Regions from separate parts of the Gordonia sp. GONU genome, predicted to be linked through region 1. Evidence: predicted binding sites of a transcription regulator. Region 1 holds the regulator's gene; each other region holds the start of a gene.

Region 1 (5,386 bases):
CGCACGTCACTTCGACACGTGGTGGAAGAAGGCACGGCGCAGCGATCCTGCCCTTCTGGACCTCAAGCCCGAGGATGTCACGGCAACCGCCGAGGCCGCACCGACCGACTATCCGGGTGCGTGGCAGCAGGGCGACACCCGACTCGAGCTCCGCTACCGGTTCGAACCCGGCGCACCCGATGACGGTGTCACCGTGATCATCCCGCGCGCACTGCTGCCCCACGTCCGGTCGGCGGGCTTCGACTGGTCCGTGCCCGGGATGCGGTCGGAACTGGCCACCGCACTGGTGAAATCGCTGCCCAAGAGGTTGCGCAAGTCGATGTCCCCCGCCCAGCGGTTCGCCGACCTGGCGCTGGCCCGTCTCACGCCTCGCAGCGAACCGCTCGCGGTCGGGCTCGCCCGCGAACTCACCACGATCACCCAGATGACGGTCACCGCCGCCGATTTCGACCTCGACCGGATTCCCCTCCATCTGCGGATGCATTTCGCGGTCGCCGACGACGACGGACGGATCACCGCGCGTGCCGACTCGATCGACGAGCTTCAGCGTGCGACGACGCCCGCGGCGTCGAAGACGGTGAAACGCACGCTGTATCGCAGCTGGACCGACGACGGCATCGGCACTCTCGCCGCGCAGCGGACCGTCGACATCGCCGGTCAGCGCCTCACCAGGTACCCGACCGTCGACGCGATCACCGACGACGCCGGACGTACACGCGGGGTGGTCGTGATCGACGCGGTGTCGGAGCAGGCCCGAGATCGCCTGGCGGAGAGGGGGATCGTCGCGCTCCTCGACCTGGCGATCCCGCCACTGCACCGGCGCGTGGCGAGTTCGCTCGGCGCCGCCGGCCGGCTGGCGTTGAGCCAGAGTCCCTATGCGGATCTCGATACATTGCTGGCCGACTGCACACGCCGGGCGATCCGCGACGTCGTCGCCGGCCTTCACGCCGGGACCGCGTCCGCCGTGCGTTCACCCGAGGCGTTCCGCACCCTGACGGAGAAGATCCGTCCACGGATCACCGAGTCGGCTCCGGAGTATTTCTCTCTCGCGGTGGAGTCGCTCGGCTCGGTGGCGCCGGTACGCGCCGCGATCGACCGTCATGCGGGTTCGCTCGCCGCCGACGACGTCGCCGAACAACTCGACAACCTCGTCTTCGACGGATTCGTGGCCGCCACTCCGCGACATCATCTGGAGAACGTGCCGCGCTACCTCGCGGCCGCCGAGGCACGGTTGACGGCACTCCCGGCTTCCGCCGCGCGAGATCAGGCCGGAGTCGCCGTGATCGACCGCGTGACCGAACGGTGGGCGCAGCGGCTGGCCCAGGTACCCGAACACCGGAAAGCGCACGTCAACGACGAGGCGCAGTGGCTCGTCGAGGAGCTGCGGGTCGGATTGTTCGCCGAACGGCTGGGCACCGCGTTCCCGGTGTCGGAGAAGCGGGTCCTACGAACTCTTGACCGACTCGGCTGAAGCGGCCCGGAGGTCGTCGATCTCGCGCTGGAAGTCCTCGAGGGAGTCGAAGGACCGGTACACCGACGCGAAGCGCAGGTAGGCGACCTCGTCGAGGTCCCGCAGCGGCTTCAGGATCGCGAGTCCCACCTCATTGCTGGGGATCTCGGCCGAACCACTGGCGCGGACGGTGTCCTCGACCTGCTGGGCGAGCTGGGCGAGAGCGTCCTCGGCGACGTGGCGCCCCTGGCATGCGCGCCGGACACCTCGCATCACCTTCTCGCGACTGAACGGTTCGGTGACGCCGTTGCGTTTCACCACCGAGAGGACCGCACTCTCCACGGTCGAGAAGCGTCGCCCACACTCCACGCAGGAGCGGCGGCGCCGGATGGCCTGCCCCTCATCAGCGACACGCGAGTCGATGACCTTGGTGTCGTCGTTCTTGCAGAAGGGGCAGCGCATCGTATCCTCACGCAGGTCACGGGACGCTCTGATGCAGCCGCGCCGCATGCCGGGCCGGTGCTCGGCTGGTCCCTGTGGCATCGAGGATACCGCCCGGCCTCAGTGGTACCGGGGGGTGAGGAGCGGCTGGCCGACGCGCAGCCCGCTCGACGCGAGGTCATTCAGCTGGATGATCTCGTCGACGACGGCCTCACGCGGCATCTCGGGGGCGACCCGCGAGGCGATCGTGCTCAGCGAGTCACCCGACCGAACGTGCACGACCTCGGTGCCGACCGCGGCAGGCGTGACCGACGCGGCGTAGTTCTGGCCGACGACCGCGATGACCCACACGGCCAGGGCGAGCGCGACGCCGGCGAGGACAGCGGTCGCCGTGCGGCGACGCCGGCGGATGACGGCCGCGGGAGCCGCCTCGGCGGGACGCCACGCCGGGACCACCGGTCCACGACCGCGCATACCCACCGGCGACGCGCACTGGGTGGACGCGACGCGGCGGACCCGGACCGCCGATTCCGGCACCGGACGGTTGTCGACGGGCCGCCGGGCGTCTCCCCGACGTGTCGGGCGCGGACGCTCCAGGACGTCGCCGCGGACGGGACCGCCGTGCCGGGCGGGGTCGTGCCGGGCGGGGTCGAGGTGGACGGGGTCGATGAGAGTGGCGGTGCGCATGGTGCCCTCCGTGTATCCGGTCGAACGGTGTTCGTGAGTGGGACCGCGTCGTCCCGGTCGAACTGTTCGAATGTCGATCATCCGTTCGATGAACTGATGTTCGATTTGTAGCACGGCACTCCGACAATTGTCTCGCGACACGTCGAACAAATGTTTGATGCGGTCGGCGTTCTCGGCTAGGCTCGTCGAAAGACAAGCGATCTACCAGCACGTTCGGAATCGAGAGGAACCCGATCATGAGCGATGACGGCGGTAAGCGCACCGGAGCGCGGGGCGCCGACGAGCCCGTCACCCCGGCGGACATGGCGGCTGCCGAGGCGTCGCTGACGCCGCGGCAGCGCGGAGTTCTCGAGGTGATCCGCAAATCCGTGCGAGAACGCGGTTACCCGCCGAGCATCCGCGAGATCGGTGACGAGGTGGGTCTCACCTCGACCTCCTCGGTCGCCCATCAGCTGCGGACGCTCGAACGCAAGGGCCTTCTCAAACGTGATGCCAACCGTCCGCGGGCGGTGAACATCGCGCCGAGCGAACCCCCGACGCCGACCTCGCCGACCGGCGGAGCACTGCCCGAACCCACTTTCGTACCGGTGCTCGGCCGGATCGCCGCAGGCGGACCGATCCTCGCCGAGGAAGCCGTCGAGGACGTGTTCCCACTCCCCCGGGAGCTCGTCGGCGAGGGATCGCTGTTCCTGCTGAAGGTCGTCGGCGAGTCGATGATCGACGCCGCGATCTGCGACGGCGACTGGGTCGTCGTCCGCCAGCAGAACGTGGCCGACAACGGCGACATCGTGGCCGCGATGATCGACGGCGAGGCCACGGTCAAGACCTTCAAACGCCAGAAGGGTCATGTCTGGCTGATGCCGCACAACGAGTTGTTCGACCCGATCCCGGGCGACGAGGCCGTCATCCTCGGCAAGGTCGTCACCGTAATGAGGCGAGTCTGACCTCGTCACTGTCGAGTACCGCGGCGACCGCCGCGCGAGCTGCAGCCGGATCGGTGGCGGCCAGCGCGGCCGCCGCCGCGTTTTCGCAGGTTGCCAGGGTGACCGCGCCGAGCCGGGCGCCGACCGCGGGCGCCGCGACGGGAGCGCTCGACAACGAGGTCACCCCGAGTCCGACCAGCACGCAGGCGAGATGCGGATCGGCCGCGGCCTCTCCGCAGACGCCCACCGGTTTGCCCTGATCACGTCCGGCCCGGGCGACCGTTGCGACGAGATGCAGCACGGCCGGCTGCCACGGATCGGTCAGCGATGCGAGCTCGGCGGACATTCGGTCAGCGGCCATCGTGTACTGCGTGAGGTCATTGGTGCCGATCGAGACGAAGTCCACCTCGGCCAGGATCGCCGGGGCCAGGATCGCCGCGGCGGGAACCTCGATCATCACACCGGCGACGAGTCCACGCTCGCGCACCTGCGCGGCGAATGTCGCCGCCTCGGCGGGTGAGGCGATCATCGGGGCCATGACCCACGGCTGCGCGTCGGCCTCCAGCGCCGCCCGGGCGATCGCGTCGAGCTGGCGCGCGCGGATCTCGGGGTGCGCCAAGGCGATTCGATCGCCGCGCACACCGAGTGCCGGGTTGGCCTCGTCGGGATGGGTCACGAAGCGCAGCGGCTTGTCCGAGCCGGCGTCGAGGGTGCGGATGACCACCTTGCGGCCGTCGAAAGCGTCCAGCACCTCGCGATAGATGCCCGCCTGCTCGTCGACCGAAGGCTCCTCGGCGCGCTCGAGGAAGGCCAATTCGGTACGGAACAGTCCGACACCCTCCACCGGGTGATCGGTTGCTGCGCGGGCCGACGACCCGTCGGCGACGTTGGCCAGGATCGCCACCTCCACCCCGTCGCCGGTGCGACCCGGACCCGACCATCCGGCGACGCGAGCGGCGTGACGCCGATACTCCTCGACTCGGGCTCGCGCGGCGGTGTCATCGGGGTCGACGGCGATCTCACCCGTGGTGCCGTCGACGAGGATCGCCGTACCCGCATCGATCCCGACGAGTCCGGACACCGCGACGACGCACGGGATGCCGAGCTGACGGGCGATGATCGCGGTGTGGCTGGTGGGCCCACCCAGTCGCGTCACGAGGGCAATCGTGGTGGTGGGGTCGAGGCCGGCCGTGTCGGCGGGTGCGAGGTCGTCGGCCAGCAGGATCGAGGGCACCTCCGGCGTGGACAACCCGGGTTCGGGCAGTCCCAGGAGCTCGGCGAGCACGCGGTCGCGGACGTCGTTGAGGTCCGTGACCCGCTCGGCCATCAGGCCGCCCAGCTTGGTGAACACCGCGGCGAACTGTTCGGTGGCGGCAACGGCGGCCGACGGTGCCGGCGTACCCCTGGCGATCAGGGCCGACGCCGCACCGATCCAGCCGCGGTCTTCCGCGAGTCCGGCGGTGGCGGCGAGTACTTCCGCGGCGACGCCGGTGTTCTGCGACGCGCGCTCACGGAGTCGCGCGGCGACGACGCCTGCCGCCGCAGTGAATCGTGCGACCTCCTCCGGGCGCTGGTCCTCGGAGATCTCGACACCGGCGCCGAGCGCCTCCGCACTGTGGTCGGGACGGCGTCCCGGCCACAGTGCGGGTCCATGAGCCACACCACCGACGACCGGCGTCCCCGTCAGAATCTGCGTCATGTGACCACGGTTACAAATTTGGCTTGACTTGTCAACATAAAAAGGCGTAAACACAGTTACTACAACATTCAAAGCCACATATTCCCACATTTCGCGGTGGCCGAGTGAGCAGGAACGATCAGAACGGAGCCGGTGTGTACGCCGAGGAGAGACAGCAGGCCATCGCCGAGGAGGTTCGCGTCGCAG
Region 2 (5,386 bases), on a different contig from region 1:
GCCCACCCGGAACCGCTTGGTGCGGGCGGTCGCCCCGCCGATGAGCGCGACCTTGCTCTTGGGCACTCCGAGATGTGAGGCGAGCAATTCGGCGACGGCCTTGTTGGCACGGCCCTCGGTGGCGGGCTCGCGAACGTAGACGGTGACGGAACCGTCGGGTCCGGTTTCCACCAGCGGACCCTTGCTGCTCTTCGGCTTGACGGTCACCACAACCTGCTGCGACATCAATATCCCCGATTCATTGTCTTCCCACTCCGGCAGGCCTCCCGCGGCTACTGCCAGTCTCTGGATCTGGTTCCAACTCGAAGATCCATGCGCTGCAAACGATCTGCGACGACGGTCACGGCCCCCTCGGCATTCTGTACCCGGCCGCGCACCAGCAGAGCCGGTGCTGTCTGTGCCAGTACACGGTACCGCGCCCACAGGCCCACCGAACACACCACATTGACCATCCCCGTCTCGTCCTCCAGGTTGATGAAGGTCACGCCCGAAGCCGTCGCAGGTCGTTGGCGATGGGTCACCGCACCCCCGATCAGCACACGCGCGCCGTCGGGCACCGACAGCAACCGGTCCGCGGCCACCACCCCCAACGCATCGAGCCGAGGGCGCAGGAACTGCGTCGGATACGTCTTCGGGGTGATGCCGGTGGCCCAGGCATCGGTGGCCGCCAACTCGATGTCGGACAGGCCGGGCAGCGTCGGGGTGGCACCCGCCGATCGCAGTTCCAGCTGATCGTCGCGGACGGTCGCGGCGGCCCCGGCCTCCCAGAGCGCCTGCCGCCTGCTGAGACCGAAACCGTCGAAAGCCCCGGCCCCGGCGAGCCCCTCGAGCTCCTTGGCGCTCAGGGCAGCACGCCGGGACAGGTCGGTGATGTCGGTGTACGGCCCGTCGGCGCGACGGTCGACGATGCGTTGGGCGACCTCCTCACCGACCCCGCGCACCCCGTCGAGTCCCAACCGCACGTCGAGGCCCTCGTTCTCCAGAGTCGCGTGCGCGAGGGAGGCGTTGATGTCGGGACGATGGACGGCCACCCCGTGCCGGCGGGCATCGGCGACCAGCGACTGCGGCGAGTAGAAACCCATCGGCTGTGCCCGCAGCAGCGCCGCACAGAACGCGGCCGGATGATGCAACTTGAACCACGACGAGTAGAAGACCAGCGACGCGAAACTCTGCGAGTGGCTCTCCGGGAAGCCGAAATTGGCGAAGGCGGCCATCTTCTCGAAGATGCGGTCGGCGGTGTCGCCGGTGATGCCGTGCAGTCGCTCCATGCCGGCGTAGAAGCGTTGGCGCAGCCGCTCCATCTTCTCCGGCGACCGTTTGGAGCCCATCGCGCGTCGCAACTGGTCGGCCTCGGAGGCGTCGAAGCCCGCGACGTCGACGGCCAGCTGCATCAGCTGCTCCTGGAACAGCGGCACCCCCAGTGTCCGTTCGAGCGCCCTGAACATCGACGGGTGTTCGACGGCGACCGGTTCCTCCCCGTTGCGCCGTTTGATGAAGGGATGCACCGAGCCGCCCTGGATGGGTCCGGGACGGATCAGCGCCACCTCGACGACCAGATCGTAGAAACAACGTGGTTTCAGCCTCGGCAGGGTCGCCATCTGGGCGCGCGACTCCACTTGGAACACGCCCACCGAATCGGCGCGGCAGAGCATCTCGTAGACCGCGGGTTCGGCGAGATCGAGCGTGGCGAGGTCGACCTCGATGCCCTTGTGCTCGGCGACCAGATCGATCGCATAGTGCAGCGCCGAGAGCATGCCGAGACCGAGCAGGTCGAACTTGACCAGCCCGATGGCCGCGCAGTCGTCCTTGTCCCACTGCAGCACGCTGCGGTTCTCCATCCGCGCCCACTCCGTGGGGCAGACGTCGGCGATGGGCCGGTCGCAGATCACCATGCCACCGGAGTGGATACCCAGATGCCTTGGCATACCGAGGATCTCACCGGCCAGATCGGTCACGTCCGATGGTGCGGTGTCCGGGGACTTCGCCCAGGCGTCCTGCTGACCTGGCGCATACCCCAGGGCACGCGCCATGTCCCGGATGGCCGAGCGACCGCGATAGGTGATGACATTGGCGACCTGCGCGCTGCGATCCCGGCCGTACCGGCGGTAGACGTACTGGATGGCCTCCTCGCGACGGTCGGACTCGATGTCCACGTCGATGTCGGGCGGCCCGTCGCGTTCGGGGGCCAGGAACCGCTCGAACAGCAGCTTGTTGGCGACCGGGTCGACGTTGGTGATCCCCAGGGCGTAACAGACGGCCGAGTTGGCCGCGCTCCCCCGGCCCTGGCACAGGATGTCGTTGGCCTTGCAGAAGTCGACGATGTCGGCGACGACCAGGAAATAGCCGGGGAACGTGAGGGTCTCGATGATGGCGAGCTCGTGCTCGATCTGCCGGTAGGCCTGCGGATGTTCGGTGGGCGTGCCGTAGCGGCGCCGGGCGCGGGTCATGGTGAGTTCACGCAACCAACTGGCCTCGGTGTAACCCTCCGGCACGTCGAACGGCGGCAATTCCGGCGCGATCAGGCCCAGCTGGAAGGCGCAATCGGCGGCGAGGCCGGCCGCGTTGTCGATCGCGTCGAGGTGCGCGGGCATCAGCCGTGCCATCTCGTCGCCGCTGCGCAGATGCGCGCCGGCCACGCCCGGCATCCAGCCCGCGATGGTCTCGATGTCGGTGCGGGCCCGAACCGCCGCCATCGCCATCGCCAGCCGGCGGCGTCGGGGCGCGGCGAAGTGCGCACCGGTGGTGGCCACCGTCGGCACCCCGGCGCGCGCGGCGAGACCTGCGAGCACCGCGTTGCGTTCGTCGTCGTCGGGCATGGCCTGGGCGGTGAGCTCCAGGACGACGTTGCCGTGGCCGTAGGTCTCGATCATCTCCCGCAGCGCGATCTCCGCGGCCGGGACGCCGCCGCGGTCCAGCGCGCGTCGGACCGCGCCCTTCCGGCAGCCGGTGAGGATCAGCCAATGCCCGTCCCCGGCACCGGCCAGGGCGTTGCGGTCGTAGCGCAGCAACCCCTTCTCGCCCGCGACCATGTGCGCCTCGGCAATCGTCCGCGACAGCCGGCGGTAACCCTCGCCGTCACGGGCGAGGACCAGCAGGTGTTCTCCCGGGGGATCGTTGTGTCCGGTTCGTGCGATGTCGGGCTCCAGCGACAGCTCCGCACCGAAGACCGTCGGCATCCCGAATTCACGGGCGGCCTCGGCGAACCGGACGATCCCGTAGAAGCCGTCGTGATCGGTGACGGCCAGCGCCGCCAGACCGAGCCGCTGCGCCTCCTCGACCAGTTCCTCCGGCATCGACGCACCGTCGAGAAAGCTGTAGGAGCTGTGGGCGTGGAGTTCGGCGTATGCCACCGACGACGATCCCCGCGTGATGTCATCCGCCTGGTACGCACCACGTTTGCGCGACCAGGCGGGGCTGTCGCCGCCGTCGCCCGGGAACATCGCGTGGTCGCTGTCATCGGGACCGAAGGCGGTACCCGGACGCCCGCCGTCGGGTGCACGACCGGAGAGCACCCGCTCCATCTCCGACCACGTCGGTGGTCCCTGATCCCAGCCCACCCGAACAGTCTATCGAACACGAGTTCGAATGAACATCCGGATTCCCCGCCGATCCCCGTAGGCCGTTGCGTCCGGCTCGAGTTGGTGCAACTCTGAGTACCAGACAGATTCCATCTCCCATCGGGGGACGGGACATCCAGCGGGTGACATGCCCGCTCACATGATGGGATCCCTACATGACTAGCTACTTCATCACCGGAGGCAGCGGGTTCATCGGCCGGCGCGTCATCGATCGTCTTCTGACCGTCGACCCCGACGCGACCATCCACGCACTGGTGCGCGAATCCTCTCGATCCACGTTCACCGCCCTGCTCGACGACCTCGGTGCCGCCGATCGAGTGAAACCGGTCGTCGGCGATCTGACCAGCCCGGGCCTCGGCCTCGACGCGAACGACCTGCCGGATTTCGACCACGTGGTCCATCTCGCCGCGATCTACGACATGGCCGCCGGCGCCGAGTCGCAACGGGCCGCCAACGTCCTCGGCACCTCACGCGTCGCCGACTTCGCCATCGCCCACGACGCCCTGTTGCACCACGTCTCCTCGATCGCGGTGGCCGGCGACCATCGCGGCCGCTTCGACGAAACCGATTTCGAAGTCGGGCAAGGCTTTCCGACGGCGTATCACCGGACCAAGTTCGAGGCCGAACGAGTCGTGCGCGAACGCGAGGGCCTGCGGTGGCGCGTGTACCGGCCCTCGATCGTCGTCGGCGACTCGCGGACCGGCGAGATGGACAAGATCGACGGCCCCTACTACTTCTTCGGTCACCTCGCGGCGCTCGGACGTCTTCCGTCGAAGCTGCGGTTGCCGATGCCCGACCTCGGCACGCTCAACATGGTGCCCGTCGACTTCGTCGCCGCCGCCATGGTGGCGCTCATCGCCGTGGAACCGCAGCGCAGCGGGCTCGTGTTCCACCTCGGGGACCGGCGTTCGCTCACCATCACCGAGATGTACAACGCGCTCGCCCCGTCCTTCGGCGCACCCCGGGGATTCGACGCCGTCCCGCACGCCATGGTCGAGCCGGTACTGGCGCTGTCCGCGATGGGACCGGCCCGCGTCGGCCGCAATCTCCTCGCCACCCAACAGGGCATCCCACCGGCGGTGCTCGACGCGGTGTCGCTGCCGGTGGACTTCTCCTCCGACGCCACCATCGCCGTCCTCCACGAGCACGGGATCGGTGTCCCCGAATTCGCCGAGTACGCACCCCGCCTGTGGCAGTACTGGTCTGCGCACCTCGACCGTTCGCGCAACCGGCGTCGCGACCCCCGCGGCCCTCTCGTGGGCAAGAACATCCTCATCACCGGCGGGTCGAGCGGCATCGGGAAGGCCACCGCCCGGATGTGCGTCGCACGTGGCGCCAACGTGATCATCGTGGCCCGATCTGCCGACGAACTCGATTCCGCCGCCGCCGAATTGAATTCGACGACCAGCAAGAAGGGCATCCCGCCCGGCCGTGCGGTGGCGTATCAGTGCGACATCACCGACGAGGAATCGGTCAACGCGCTGGTCAAATCGGTACTGGCGGAGCACGGTCACGTCGACGTCCTGGTCAACAACGCCGGCCGGTCCATCCGGCGCGCCACCGTGAACTCGGTGCAACGCTCCCACGACTATCACCGGGTCATGGCGGTCAACTACTTCGGCGCGGTCAACCTCATCCTCGGACTCCTGCCGCACATGGTTGCCCGGCGGTCGGGACATGTGGTCAACGTGACCTCGATCGCGGTGCAGTCCCGCGGTCCGCGCTTCGGCGCCTATGCGGCGTCGAAGGCGGCGCTGGAGGCGTTCAGCGATGTGACCGGCACCGAAACCGTCTCCGATCATGTGACG
Region 3 (5,386 bases), on a different contig from region 1:
CCAGAAGTGCTCGGCCGCCTCGCGTGCCTACGTCGCCCGGTCGGTGTGGGACAAGATGGGCGACGACTTCCTCAGCGAGACCGCCGAACTGGGTTTCGGCGACGTGCGCGACCTGTCGAACTTCGGTGGTGCGCTCATCGATCGTCGCGCCTTCGACAAGCAGGTCACCGCGCTGCGACGCGCCAAGTCCACGCCGTCGCTCACCGTCGCGGTCGGTGGCGCCTGCGATGACACGGTCGGATACTTCGTGCGCCCGACCGTGCTGCTGTCCGACGACCCTCGGGACGAGGCGTTCTCCACCGAGTACTTCGGACCGATCCTGTCGGCGTACGTCTACGACGACGCCGACTACGAGACGATCCTCGATCTGGTCGACACGACGGCGCGGTATGCGCTCACCGGTGCGGTCATGGCGACCGACGTCGCGGCGGTCGCCCTCGCCTCGGATCGGCTCCGCAACGCGGCCGGCAACTTCTACATCAACGACAAGCCGACCGGGGCCGTCGTCGGCCAGCAACCGTTCGGCGGCGGGCGCGCCTCGGGCACCAACGACAAGGCGGGGTCGAAGGAGAACCTGTTGCGCTGGACGTCGACCCGCACGATCAAGGAGACCTTCACACCACCGACGACTTACCGATACCCGCACATGAGCACTGACTTCACGGGGGTCTGAGGTGAGCACGCTCTTCGACACCGTCCTGCGCCCGACGATCATCGCCGCGGCGCGCAGCGAACGGATCAAACAGGCCTCGCAGCGATGGTCGGCGACCGAGAAGGTCGTGCGGCGGTTCGTACCCGGCGAATCACTCGACGACGTGCTCACCGCGATCAGACGTGAACTCGACGACGGACTCGCCGTGACCATCGACTTCCTCGGCGAGGACACCGTCGACGAGTCGCATGCCGACGCCACCGTCGCCGCTTATGTGGCTCTGCTGCAGGCGATGCCGGGCCTGGCTCCGGTGCCACCCGGTTCGCTGGAGGTGTCACTGAAACTGACCGCACTCGGCCAGAGACTGCCCGAGCACGGCGCCAAGATCGCCGAAGAGAACGCACGGACGATCGCGGAGGCGGCGCGGTCCGCGGGTGCGTCCGTCACCGTCGACGCCGAGGACCACTCGACCGTCGACGAGCGACTGGCCGTCGTGCGCTCGCTGCGGCGCGACTTCCCCGACGTCGGGACCGTCCTGCAGGCGTATCTGCGACGCACCGAGGACGACTGCGCCGAGTTCGCGGAGTCGGGTGCGCGAATCCGGTTGTGCAAGGGTGCCTATGCCGAACCACCGTCGGTCGCCTACCCCGACCGCGGTCAGGTCGACGAGGCGTACCTCCGCTGCCTGCGAATCCTGATGAAAGGCAACGGTTATCCGATGGTCGCCAGCCACGACCCGACGATGATCGAGGCCGCGTCGATTCTGGCGAAGGAGTTCGATCGGGCTCCCGACACCTGGGAGCACCAGATGCTCTACGGCATCCGCAGCGACGAGCAACGTCGGCTCGCCGCTGCGGGAGCTCGAGTGCGCGTGTACATCCCGTACGGCACCGAGTGGTACGGATACATCGTCCGTCGCCTCGCCGAGAAGCCGGCGAACCTCGGGTTCTTCCTGCGCGCGCTGGCGGGGTAGAGGCCGTGCGGACCCAGGTTCAGGACCCGGGATCGCGTTGTTGCCGTCCCAGCCGGTGGCGTGCACACCGGACGGCGACCGGCTGCGCATCGCCGGCCCGGGAAAGACCCTGACCAAACCGTCGTGTTGACCGAACACCCGGATGTGGAGAAACATGGCAGTAGAACACATGTTCGAGTAAAGTGGGTCAAGCAGAGTCACGGCGAAATTGACCACGGTTCTCGCCCATCGCACCGATTCGCGCGGTCGACTTGGTCGGTGTGCAGTGCTTGTCAGACCCCCGATGTAGAACTGAAGACACAAAACATTCATGACAGAGCAGCAGTCAACGACGGTCCCACTCACCGCTTGTGCACCTCAGAAGAGGGATGGCTGCCGTCATGATCGACACCGACACGACTCCACTCGACGCAATCCTCGATCAACTCGTCGAGATCACCCCACCCGCCGACGACCCCACCGGCGTCCGCACGTACTCACAACTGCGCCGATGGATACAGCTGCGCAACCTCGCCGATCACCACATCGCCTCGTTCACAGCACAACTCGATGATCTCGGCGTCGCAGCAAAAGCCGGCTCCACCACCAAGAACCTGTTGATCGACATGGGACTCCCACCCGCAGCAGCCACTCGCACCGCCCGCATCGCCGACCACCACGGCACGCTGGACAAGATCGAAACCTGCGCAGCTGACGGCCGCCTCGCGAGTGAAGTCGTCGACGCCATCGTCCGCGGGATGTCCACGATCGAGAAACGCTCCCCCACATCACTTTCCGACGACGCCCGAACCATCTACCACACCGAACTCCTCACCCAGGCACTGTCAGGGGCCACACCTGCCGACATACAGAAGCACGCCCACACGATCGGCGACACCATCGCCGACACCACCGACGGGGGTGTCCCCGCGTGTGACGACCGATCCCTGGACACCCTGTCGCACAGCCTCACCGACGACAACCGCATCGACATCCGCGCCAACGTGACACAGGTCGTGGGCGAGAAATTCATCGCTATGATCGACGAACGCAGCATCCCCCGGCCCGAACCCGACGGCTCCGACGACCGACGCTCCCCCGAACAACGACGCGCCGACGCCCTCGAGACACTGCTCGACCAAGCCGCCGTCGGAGCCGCCATCGACACCATCGGCAGCCCGCGAACCCAGACAGTGCTGACCATCCCCGCCGACGGCGGCGACCCCGCCTTCCTGCCCTGGACCGGGTCGGTCACCCAGGCGACTGCGAAACGGTTGTCCTGCGACGGGACCCTGACCGAGATCATCATCGACGGCGAGACCGTGCCACTCGAGATGGGTCGCGAACGACGGCTCTTCCCAGCCCACCTACGCAAAACGATCATCATTCGCGACGAGAACTGCATCAAATGCGGTGCGCCGCCATCCCATACACAGGTTCATCACATCCAGCACTGGACCGACGACGGTGATACCGAGCTCGACAACGGCTGCCTGCTCTGTCAACGCTGCCACACCCAGGTCCACCACAACGGCTGGGACATCATGCTCGGCTACGACCGCCACCCCTGGCTCATCCCGCCCGCCGACATCGACCCCCAGCGTCGGGCCCTACCCGCCTACAACCGACGCACCATGCGACTCGACGACATCGCCGCCTGACACAGACTCTCGCGCAGCACCTTCCGCACCCGACACCGTCGGGACCGCATCCGTACCTTGACAACTCCACAGTGTGAGAAGTGAGCCACCGCAGACGGTGCCTTTTCCGCTCGGCCGCGCACCCGAGCGGGAAAGCACCCATCATCACATCGGCTGAGCCCGCTTCACCTGGGCGGCGGCGCGGGCGGCGTCGAGTTCGACATCGGTGACGATCACAGCGGGACCGATGTGCAGGGTCCCCGACGTCAACGGCTGCGCCCGGAGTCCGCCACGCCCGATGAGTGCCTTGCGCACGCCCTCGCCGGCGACGGTGTCCATCCATGAACACGGATGTGCGGGACGCCCGCCGCGGAAGCGGATCGGGCCGGGCCCGGTGTCGAGCTCGAACTCCCTCCCGCGCAACGGGTCCAGTTCGACACCGCGGACCACGACGTTGCGTCGGGCCGATACGGGGTCCACGTCACCCGCCGCCGCGGTCCAGGCCTCGAGGGCAAGGAACGTCACCGCGGCTTCGGTGTGGGCCTTCACGCCGAAGAAGCGATCGCCTCGAATGCCCTTGTCCGCGACGATCCCCACCGTGTCGGGCGTGTGGGTCTCGACCTCATCGGCGGGACCGTCCTTGGGCCGTCCGAAGTACGCATGCTCCGGGGACACCACGAAGGTGACGATCTCGCAGGGGTATTCGTACCGCATCAGGTGGACCCTTCGAGGCTCATCGACTTCGATGCGCTCCTTCGTCGCTCACTCAGCCCGGCGCACCCACGCAGCGCGTAGCAGCGGTCACGAACCTGATCAACCGGGTCGATCGGCACAACCACCACCCGTCCTCGTCGAAGGCGCGCACCTCGTCCGTCCGACAATTCTCTGGCCTTCCCCCGTCGGTGAGGATGCACCCCAGACGCTATCGCTCCCGGCGCGCCGCCGCGGACATCAGCCGCCGAATGGGCGTGGCTGCCAGCGGGGATGCGGCGGTCGGACGGACGTGCTTTAATTTTCACAACCTTAATTCGTGTTTAATAGGAAGGTGCTTCGGACATGGCCGATATCGAACTCGACGTCCGGGAGATCCCCAAGCCGCAACGGCATCCCAAGATCTTCGGCATCTTCGACGATCTGTCCGTCGGTGAAGCGCTGATCTTGGTCAACGACCACGACCCCATCCCGCTGCACGGTCAATTCGAGGACGTTCGCGCCGGGGCGTACTCCTGGGAGTATCTCGTCCGTGAACCCCGCGACTACCGGATTCGTATCGGCAAGACCGCCGACGTGGAGCCCGCCTCCCCCGACGCACCGGCGGCGACCCACAACCCGGCGGCAGCGCCCGAGTCGGCGCAGCAGCTGCTCGGCGACAACTGAGCTGCGATCATGACCTACGTCATCAGCCTGCCGTGTGTGGACGTGATGGATCGTGCCTGCGTCGAGGAATGTCCGGTGGACTGCATCTACGAAGGCGGTCGCAGCCTCTACATCCACCCCGATGAATGTGTGGACTGCGGCGCCTGCGAGCCGGTGTGTCCAGTCGAGGCCATCTTCTACGAGGACGACCTACCCGAGGAGTACGCCGGTTACCTGACCGACAACGCCGACTTCTTCACCGAGACGCTGCCGGACATGGACCTGCCGCTCGGATCGCCAGGCGGAGCGGCCAAGCTCGGGGCCATCGCGGCCGACGCCCCACTCGTCGCATCCTTACCTCCGCAGGAGAACCCGTTGGAATGAGCCTGCGCACCACGTTGACGACACTGCTACGCGACGCTCCCGATGGTGCGACGCTGACCGAGCTCGCGACCGCGGCCGATGTGCCACCGACCACCGCACGCTTCCACCTCGACGCGCTGGTGGCCGATGGCGTCGTAGAACGCGACACCGCCCCGCCTGCGGGACGGGGCCGGCCACGAGCGGTCTACCGTACGCGCCGGCGCATGGATCCGGCCGGCCCACGCAACTATCTCGCCCTGGCGAGATCGCTGATGGCCGCCCTCGGTGACGTCCCGGATGCCGCCGAGCGGGCCACCCGGGCCGGGGAAAAGTGGGGTCAGGAACTCGGCGACAGCGGGCACGACCCGGTGCCGGTACTGCTGGCTGCCTTCGCCGACGCCGGTTTCGCCCCCGAGCCGCTCC
Region 4 (5,386 bases), on a different contig from region 1:
GCGCGGTGGTAGAGCTCGTATTCGAGTGGGGAGGGCGGCAAGCCGGACGCCAGCACGTTCGTCCACTGGTAGATCTCGACGCAGTCCTGCTCGCGTCGAGCGGCCCATTCCGCGGTGGCGGCGTCGACCGCGTCGGGGTCGGGACCACCGCGAGAGCCGAGAATCGGGGCGAGTCGCTCGCCGAGCAACCGGCCGTACCGGTAGGCGTCGCGGATTCCCTGTGCGGTGACCGGATCCTTGAAGTGGCCGGCGTCGCCGGGCAGTGCCCATCCCGGTCCGCTCGACCGGCGGAAGTACGACTCGATTCCGGTGCACGACCGCACCCGGGACACCATTTCCGCGCCCTCGAGGCGTCGTGCCAGGCCGGGCAGCGCTGCGACGCCCGCGCGGTAGGCATCGGTGACCTTACGCCCGTGGAACTCGTCATCGAGCTCGACAGGCGGTTGCAGCAGGCACAGCGTCTGGCCGGCGTCGCAGGGGAATGCGGTGCCGAGCAACCCGTCGACCCGCCATTGGGAGGCGATGTGGCGCAGGTCGTCTCGTGGGTCCGTCCAGTAGGCGAAGTAGCACGATCGGCCACTCCGGGAGGAAATCAGCGGGGTCTGCGCTCCCACCTCGCGGGCCACGACGCTCTTGCGGCCGTCGGCTCCGATGACGATGGGAGCAATCGCCGCCCGTTCGTGGTCGTCGGGATCGGTATAACGGATGCCGGTGACGCGCCCGTCATCGGAGATCAATCCCGTTGCCCGACACTGTTGCCGGATGTCGGCTCCGAGGGACGACGCCGTCCGGACGAGGGCGTCGTCGAGATGTGAACGCCGCAGACACATTCCGTAGTCGATATCGGACACCGGCGAATACCCGGTGCGCCAGCCGATCTCGTCGAGGATGGCCTCGGCGATGGGAAGACGTGGCGCGCCCGCCTCCTCGACGGCGGGCAGGGCGCCGAGTGCGTGGATCTCGGCCAGGGTCGACGGCCACAGCAGATGCGTGGAGAGTGTGTCGGAGGGGAAGCGCGCCGAATCGATGACCAGGACGTGCAATCCGCGGCCGGCGAGTGCGATCGCGGTGGCAGATCCGGCGCAGCGCGCGCCGACGATGATGGCGTCGAACTCCTCGGCTGCGTTCACTCCGGTGTGGCTCACCGCGACCTCCATCGGCTCGGACCGGCCTCTGGTCAACGAACAGTAGTCGCCGAACGCACAGGTGCGTGGCGACTTCTGTCCGATTGCCTGTCAGAAGGGTGGCGGGTTTGCTTGGTTCCAACGCTGTTCGGCGCGTCGGGCCCGGCGGGACCTCGTGTCTCGCTGAGTGGCGTGCCGGACGCGCGCCGGATGATCGGGTGAGCGAATCGGTGCGAGATGGCCGAACAGATCACGGCCGTTGTAGGCGTTGCCCACGAACAGGTGTCCGGTGGGTGTGGTGAACCAGGCGGTCAGGAACTCGTCCTGGTAGTCCTGCCAGCTGGTGAAGGTCTTGATCCGGTGGTGAAACCGGCAGAGTGGTTTCAGGTTGCGTTCGAGGGTGCGTCCACCACGGTCGGGATGCTGATGGTCGAACGGCCGGGTGTGATCGAGGTCGATCTGCCACACCGGCGCATTGCATCCCGGGAAGGTGCAGCACAGTTCGCCGGCCCGCACCAGGGCTTGCAGCTTCTTCGACGGAACGTAACGCAGCGCCGATTCCGGGCTGGGCGCGACGGTGGGGTGCAGGTAGGTGCGTCGGGCTTCGGCGAGCAGCTTGCGTGCGGTTTCGGCGTCGATGATGCCCTGGCCATCGAGAAACGCCGGATCGTCGTCGAGGCCCATGAGGGTGGAAAGATTGGCGATGATGAAGTAGTTCGCCCGCGGAGCTGTCTTGTCGGCGGCGCAGGAGCACGGCATGGGTCCTGGGTCGACGTGGTGAGGGTCGACCGTCGGGGCATCCTCGGGTACAGCGGTCTCCCCGAATTCTGTTGCGGAAGACGAACAATCGTTGCATGTGCAGGCTAGTGAAGTCGCGCCGCGAGCCAGTGCGACCAGCGCATCGGCGCGACGTTGTGCAACAGTGCGAGGGTCGGCGGCATGTACTTCGGCCGCCATCGCGGACAAGCGGGCGTCGAACGCGGCAGCGTCGGCGATCGGTAGTGTCCCGGACAGGCGGGATTGTCCGGGGTTGAACCGATCGGGTCCGACGGTGACCTTGCGGTCGTCGGTGGCTCGCTCGCGACGCCTGCGCACTGCCTCGGGTGCCCACTTGGCGACGATGGCGTCGACCATGGCGGTGAACCGGGTCGTCGACATCGGTGCGCGGGCGAAGATCGCCTCGGCCAGATGTGCATCCACCGTCTGCATCTCATCGGCGTCGGTGACGAGGTCGGTTCGCTTGATCGCGATGAGGAAACGCTTCTTGTCGATGCGGCCGCAGGCCAGTGCGTGACCGGTGAACGACAGTCGATACCGCAGGGCGTCACCGGCCATGATGAGTTCTCGGGCCTCTGCCGGCGTCATGGTCAGGGTGGCGCCGACCTCGGCGATGGCCTGCTCGAGACCGTTCGGCCCGAACTGTGCGTACGGGTCCTCACCGGCGGCCGCTCGAGCAGCCAGCTCGTCGAACGCCTCGATCGAGTCGAGCTGTCCGCTGTGCACCTCGGCGCGACGCGCGGCATAGTCCATTTCCCGTTCGTCGTGAATGAGGCTGGCAACGGTCATCATTCGGTGGGCTGTCGACGCGGCGAGCCCGGCGCAGTGATTCAAGACCTCGATCAGCTCAGGGGCTGAGAGTTCGGTATCGGGACGCAGCGTGGGCTCGACAGAGTCTTCTGTGATGCCTGCCGAATCCGTGGATTCGATGCCCGCCCCCCGCGCCATGACACAACCGTACTCGAATATGTGTTCGAGTCAAGTGGTCTCCAGTGCGTCAAGCCTTCTGGCGGGCTCGCTGAGTGCAGGATCTTGACGCGCAGGGACTTGAAAAGAAGCTGTGACCGACGCCGAACACGCCCTCACCCGTTGCCGGCGACCGTTGGTTTCGACTACTCGCGGGTGTACTCGGCGATGTCGATGTCGTGTTCGGCGGCCAGTGCTCGGAGCTTCTCGGCGTCGTCGAGTTGGATGCAGACGCAGGCGTGTAGGCCATCGTCGTCGCGGCGCACGATGTAGTAGGCGTTGCTGTCGGTGAGTTGATCACCGTTGGCGCCGTAGAAGATCCACCGCACCTTGACCAGGCTGATCGCGGTGGTGAGGTGTTCGACGTTCAGGCATTCGTGGCTGACCGATGCCAAGCCGAGTTCGCGGTAGAGCGGGTAGGACTGCTCAAGGCTGTGTGCCATGGTCTCGCGGTCGTCGACGACACCGGCGAAACGATCATCGATGATCATGCCCGGGATGGCCCACAACTGTGCAGCCGCGGTCGAGTCGAAGGCACTCAGCGTAGCGGCATAGCGGGTCAGGTAGTCGTCGATTTCCGGGTCGATCTGGTTCATGTCTCTGAACCTATTACCAACGACCTATTACCAACGCCGTCGCAGCTATGTCGGCTTGCGGGCATGTGGGTTCGAGACGAGGGCGTCAGAGCATCCTGAACGCATTCTGGGCCGTGCCGAACGGGCCAATGCAGACAGGCGCTGAAAGCCCGGAGGGGAGAGCGACACCTGACACTCGCGGTCGATTCAGCCGATCGAACGCGAGAGGGGTTCGGCCACAGTGAGATCCAGCGCACCTTCGGCAAACCGTGACACTGGCCCGATCGCAGCGTCGAGCGCCGCGTCGTAGCCGTCGCGCGCCTGACCCCACAGATGGCCGGCGGCGCCGTCCGGCGTGACTCCGATCAACGCGATGAGTTCACCGGTTGTGGGGATGCAGATGGCCCACACGAAACGCGTCTCGGCCTCCCAGTCGGAGTTCGCTGCCTCGACGTAGTCGGCGGGGGAGTCGACCCCGAGAAGAGACAACGCCGGGACGTCGGTGATCCGGTCGTCCGCACGAAGCGAACGCAGATACCACGTCCCGGCGTTGATCTCGACTGGTTGCACGATGTCCCTTCGATACGCTCGCAGGCTCGCTACTCAGGGAGCGGGTGGCTCGCAAGCTCGCTACTCGGGGAGCGAGCCACGAAGGCCGGCGAGGTTGCCTCACCAGGCCTTCGTGGCTCGTCGCTATCGCTCCTCGCACCTCAGGCAGCGAGGGTGGTCGCTCGCACCTCAGGCAGCAGGGTGGTTACTCGGACCTCAGGCAGCAAGGGTGGTTCCTCGCACCTCAGGCAGCTAGGGTGGTCGCTCGCACCTCAGGCAGCGAGTGGGTTACTTCAGCTCGAGCAGCACGGTGCCCTGGGTGACCGCGGCGCCGGCCTCGATGGCCAGACCGGTGACCACGCCGTCCTTGTGGGCGGTGACCGGGTTCTCCATCTTCATCGCCTCGAGGACGACGACCAGATCACCGGCGGAGACTTCCTGGCCCTCTTCCACGGCGACCTTGACGACGGTGCCCTGCATCGGAGCGGCCACGGCGTCACCGGAGACGGCTGCGCCGCCGCCCTTCTTGCGCGAGCGGGCCTTCGGCTTCTTGCGGATGACACCGTTCGTCGAGCCGCCGCCGCCACCAAGGGCGAGATCACCCGGCAGCGAGACCTCGACGCGGCGTCCGCCGACCTCGACCACGACCTTCTGACGCGGTGCGGCGTCGTCTTCCTCGATCGGCTCTCCACCGGTGTACGGCTCGATCGGGTTCTCCCAATCGGTCTCGATCCACTTGGTGTAGACGTCGAACTTCTCGCCGTCGCCGATGAACGCCGGGTTGGAGACGATGTGGCGGTGGAACGGGATGACCGTGGCGAGGCCCTCGACCTGGAACTCGGCGAGTGCGCGACGCGAACGCTCGAGCGCCTGCTCGCGGGTCTCGCCGGTGACGATCAGCTTGGCCAGCATCGAGTCGAACTGGCCGCCGATGACGTCGCCCTCGACAACACCGGAGTCGACGCGCACGCCGGGTCCGGTGGGCTCCTTGTAGACCGAGATGGGGCCGGGGGCCGGCAGGAAGTTGCGGCCGGCGTCCTCGCCGTTGATGCGGAACTCGAAGGCGTGGCCGCGCGGGGTCGGATCCTCGGTGAACTCGAGCTTCTCGCCGTTGGCGATGCGGAACTGCTGACGGACGAGGTCGATGCCCGCGGTCTCCTCGGTGACCGGGTGCTCGACCTGCAGACGGGTGTTGACCTCGAGGAACGAGACCAGGCCGTCGTTGCCGACCAGGAACTCGACGGTGCCCGCGCCGTAGTAGCCGGCCTCGCGGCAGATGGCCTTGGCGGACTCGTGGATCTTGGTGCGCTGCTCGTCGGTCAGGAACGGCGCCGGGGCCTCCTCGACGAGCTTCTGGAAACGACGCTGCAGCGAGCAGTCGCGGGTACCGGCGAC

Evidence for each region. Region 1 encodes LexA, which represses DNA repair genes until DNA is damaged. Its sites were predicted from a motif close to CGAACANNTGTTCG; they were not measured.
Region 2: the regulator LexA is predicted to act here: its motif matches at 3,571-3,584, upstream of NWF34_RS22055 (error-prone DNA polymerase).
Region 3: the regulator LexA is predicted to act here: its motif matches at 1,788-1,801, upstream of NWF34_RS12800 (HNH endonuclease signature motif containing protein).
Region 4: the regulator LexA is predicted to act here: its motif matches at 2,864-2,877, upstream of NWF34_RS13720 (DUF222 domain-containing protein).

The regions. Positions count from the first base shown of each region.
Region 1 covers NZ_JANRHB010000001.1:210,243-215,628, forward strand. The annotation lists gene hrpA (ATP-dependent RNA helicase HrpA) at 1-1,471, shown strand, start outside; gene nrdR (transcriptional regulator NrdR) at 1,445-1,912, opposite strand; gene NWF34_RS00950 (LysM peptidoglycan-binding domain-containing protein) at 2,012-2,578, opposite strand; gene lexA (transcriptional repressor LexA) at 2,815-3,522, shown strand; gene NWF34_RS00960 (phosphoenolpyruvate--protein phosphotransferase) at 3,500-5,200, opposite strand; gene NWF34_RS00965 (DeoR/GlpR family DNA-binding transcription regulator) at 5,335-5,386, shown strand, end outside.
Region 2 covers NZ_JANRHB010000038.1:3,603-8,988, forward strand. The annotation lists gene NWF34_RS22050 (DUF167 domain-containing protein) at 1-225, opposite strand, end outside; gene NWF34_RS22055 (error-prone DNA polymerase) at 273-3,557, opposite strand; gene NWF34_RS22060 (SDR family oxidoreductase) at 3,734-5,386, shown strand, end outside.
Region 3 covers NZ_JANRHB010000011.1:93,700-99,085, forward strand. The annotation lists gene pruA (L-glutamate gamma-semialdehyde dehydrogenase) at 1-673, shown strand, start outside; gene NWF34_RS12795 (proline dehydrogenase family protein) at 675-1,625, shown strand; gene NWF34_RS12800 (HNH endonuclease signature motif containing protein) at 2,006-3,265, shown strand; gene NWF34_RS12805 (molybdenum cofactor biosysynthesis protein) at 3,410-3,958, opposite strand; gene NWF34_RS12810 (DUF2249 domain-containing protein) at 4,301-4,621, shown strand; gene fdxA (ferredoxin) at 4,631-4,984, shown strand; gene NWF34_RS12820 (metalloregulator ArsR/SmtB family transcription factor) at 4,981-5,386, shown strand, end outside.
Region 4 covers NZ_JANRHB010000013.1:23,088-28,473, reverse strand. The annotation lists gene NWF34_RS13725 (NAD(P)/FAD-dependent oxidoreductase) at 1-1,145, opposite strand, end outside; gene NWF34_RS13720 (DUF222 domain-containing protein) at 1,236-2,849, opposite strand; gene NWF34_RS13715 (hypothetical protein) at 3,014-3,463, opposite strand; gene NWF34_RS13710 (hypothetical protein) at 3,650-4,012, opposite strand; gene NWF34_RS13705 (acetyl/propionyl/methylcrotonyl-CoA carboxylase subunit alpha) at 4,280-5,386, opposite strand, start outside.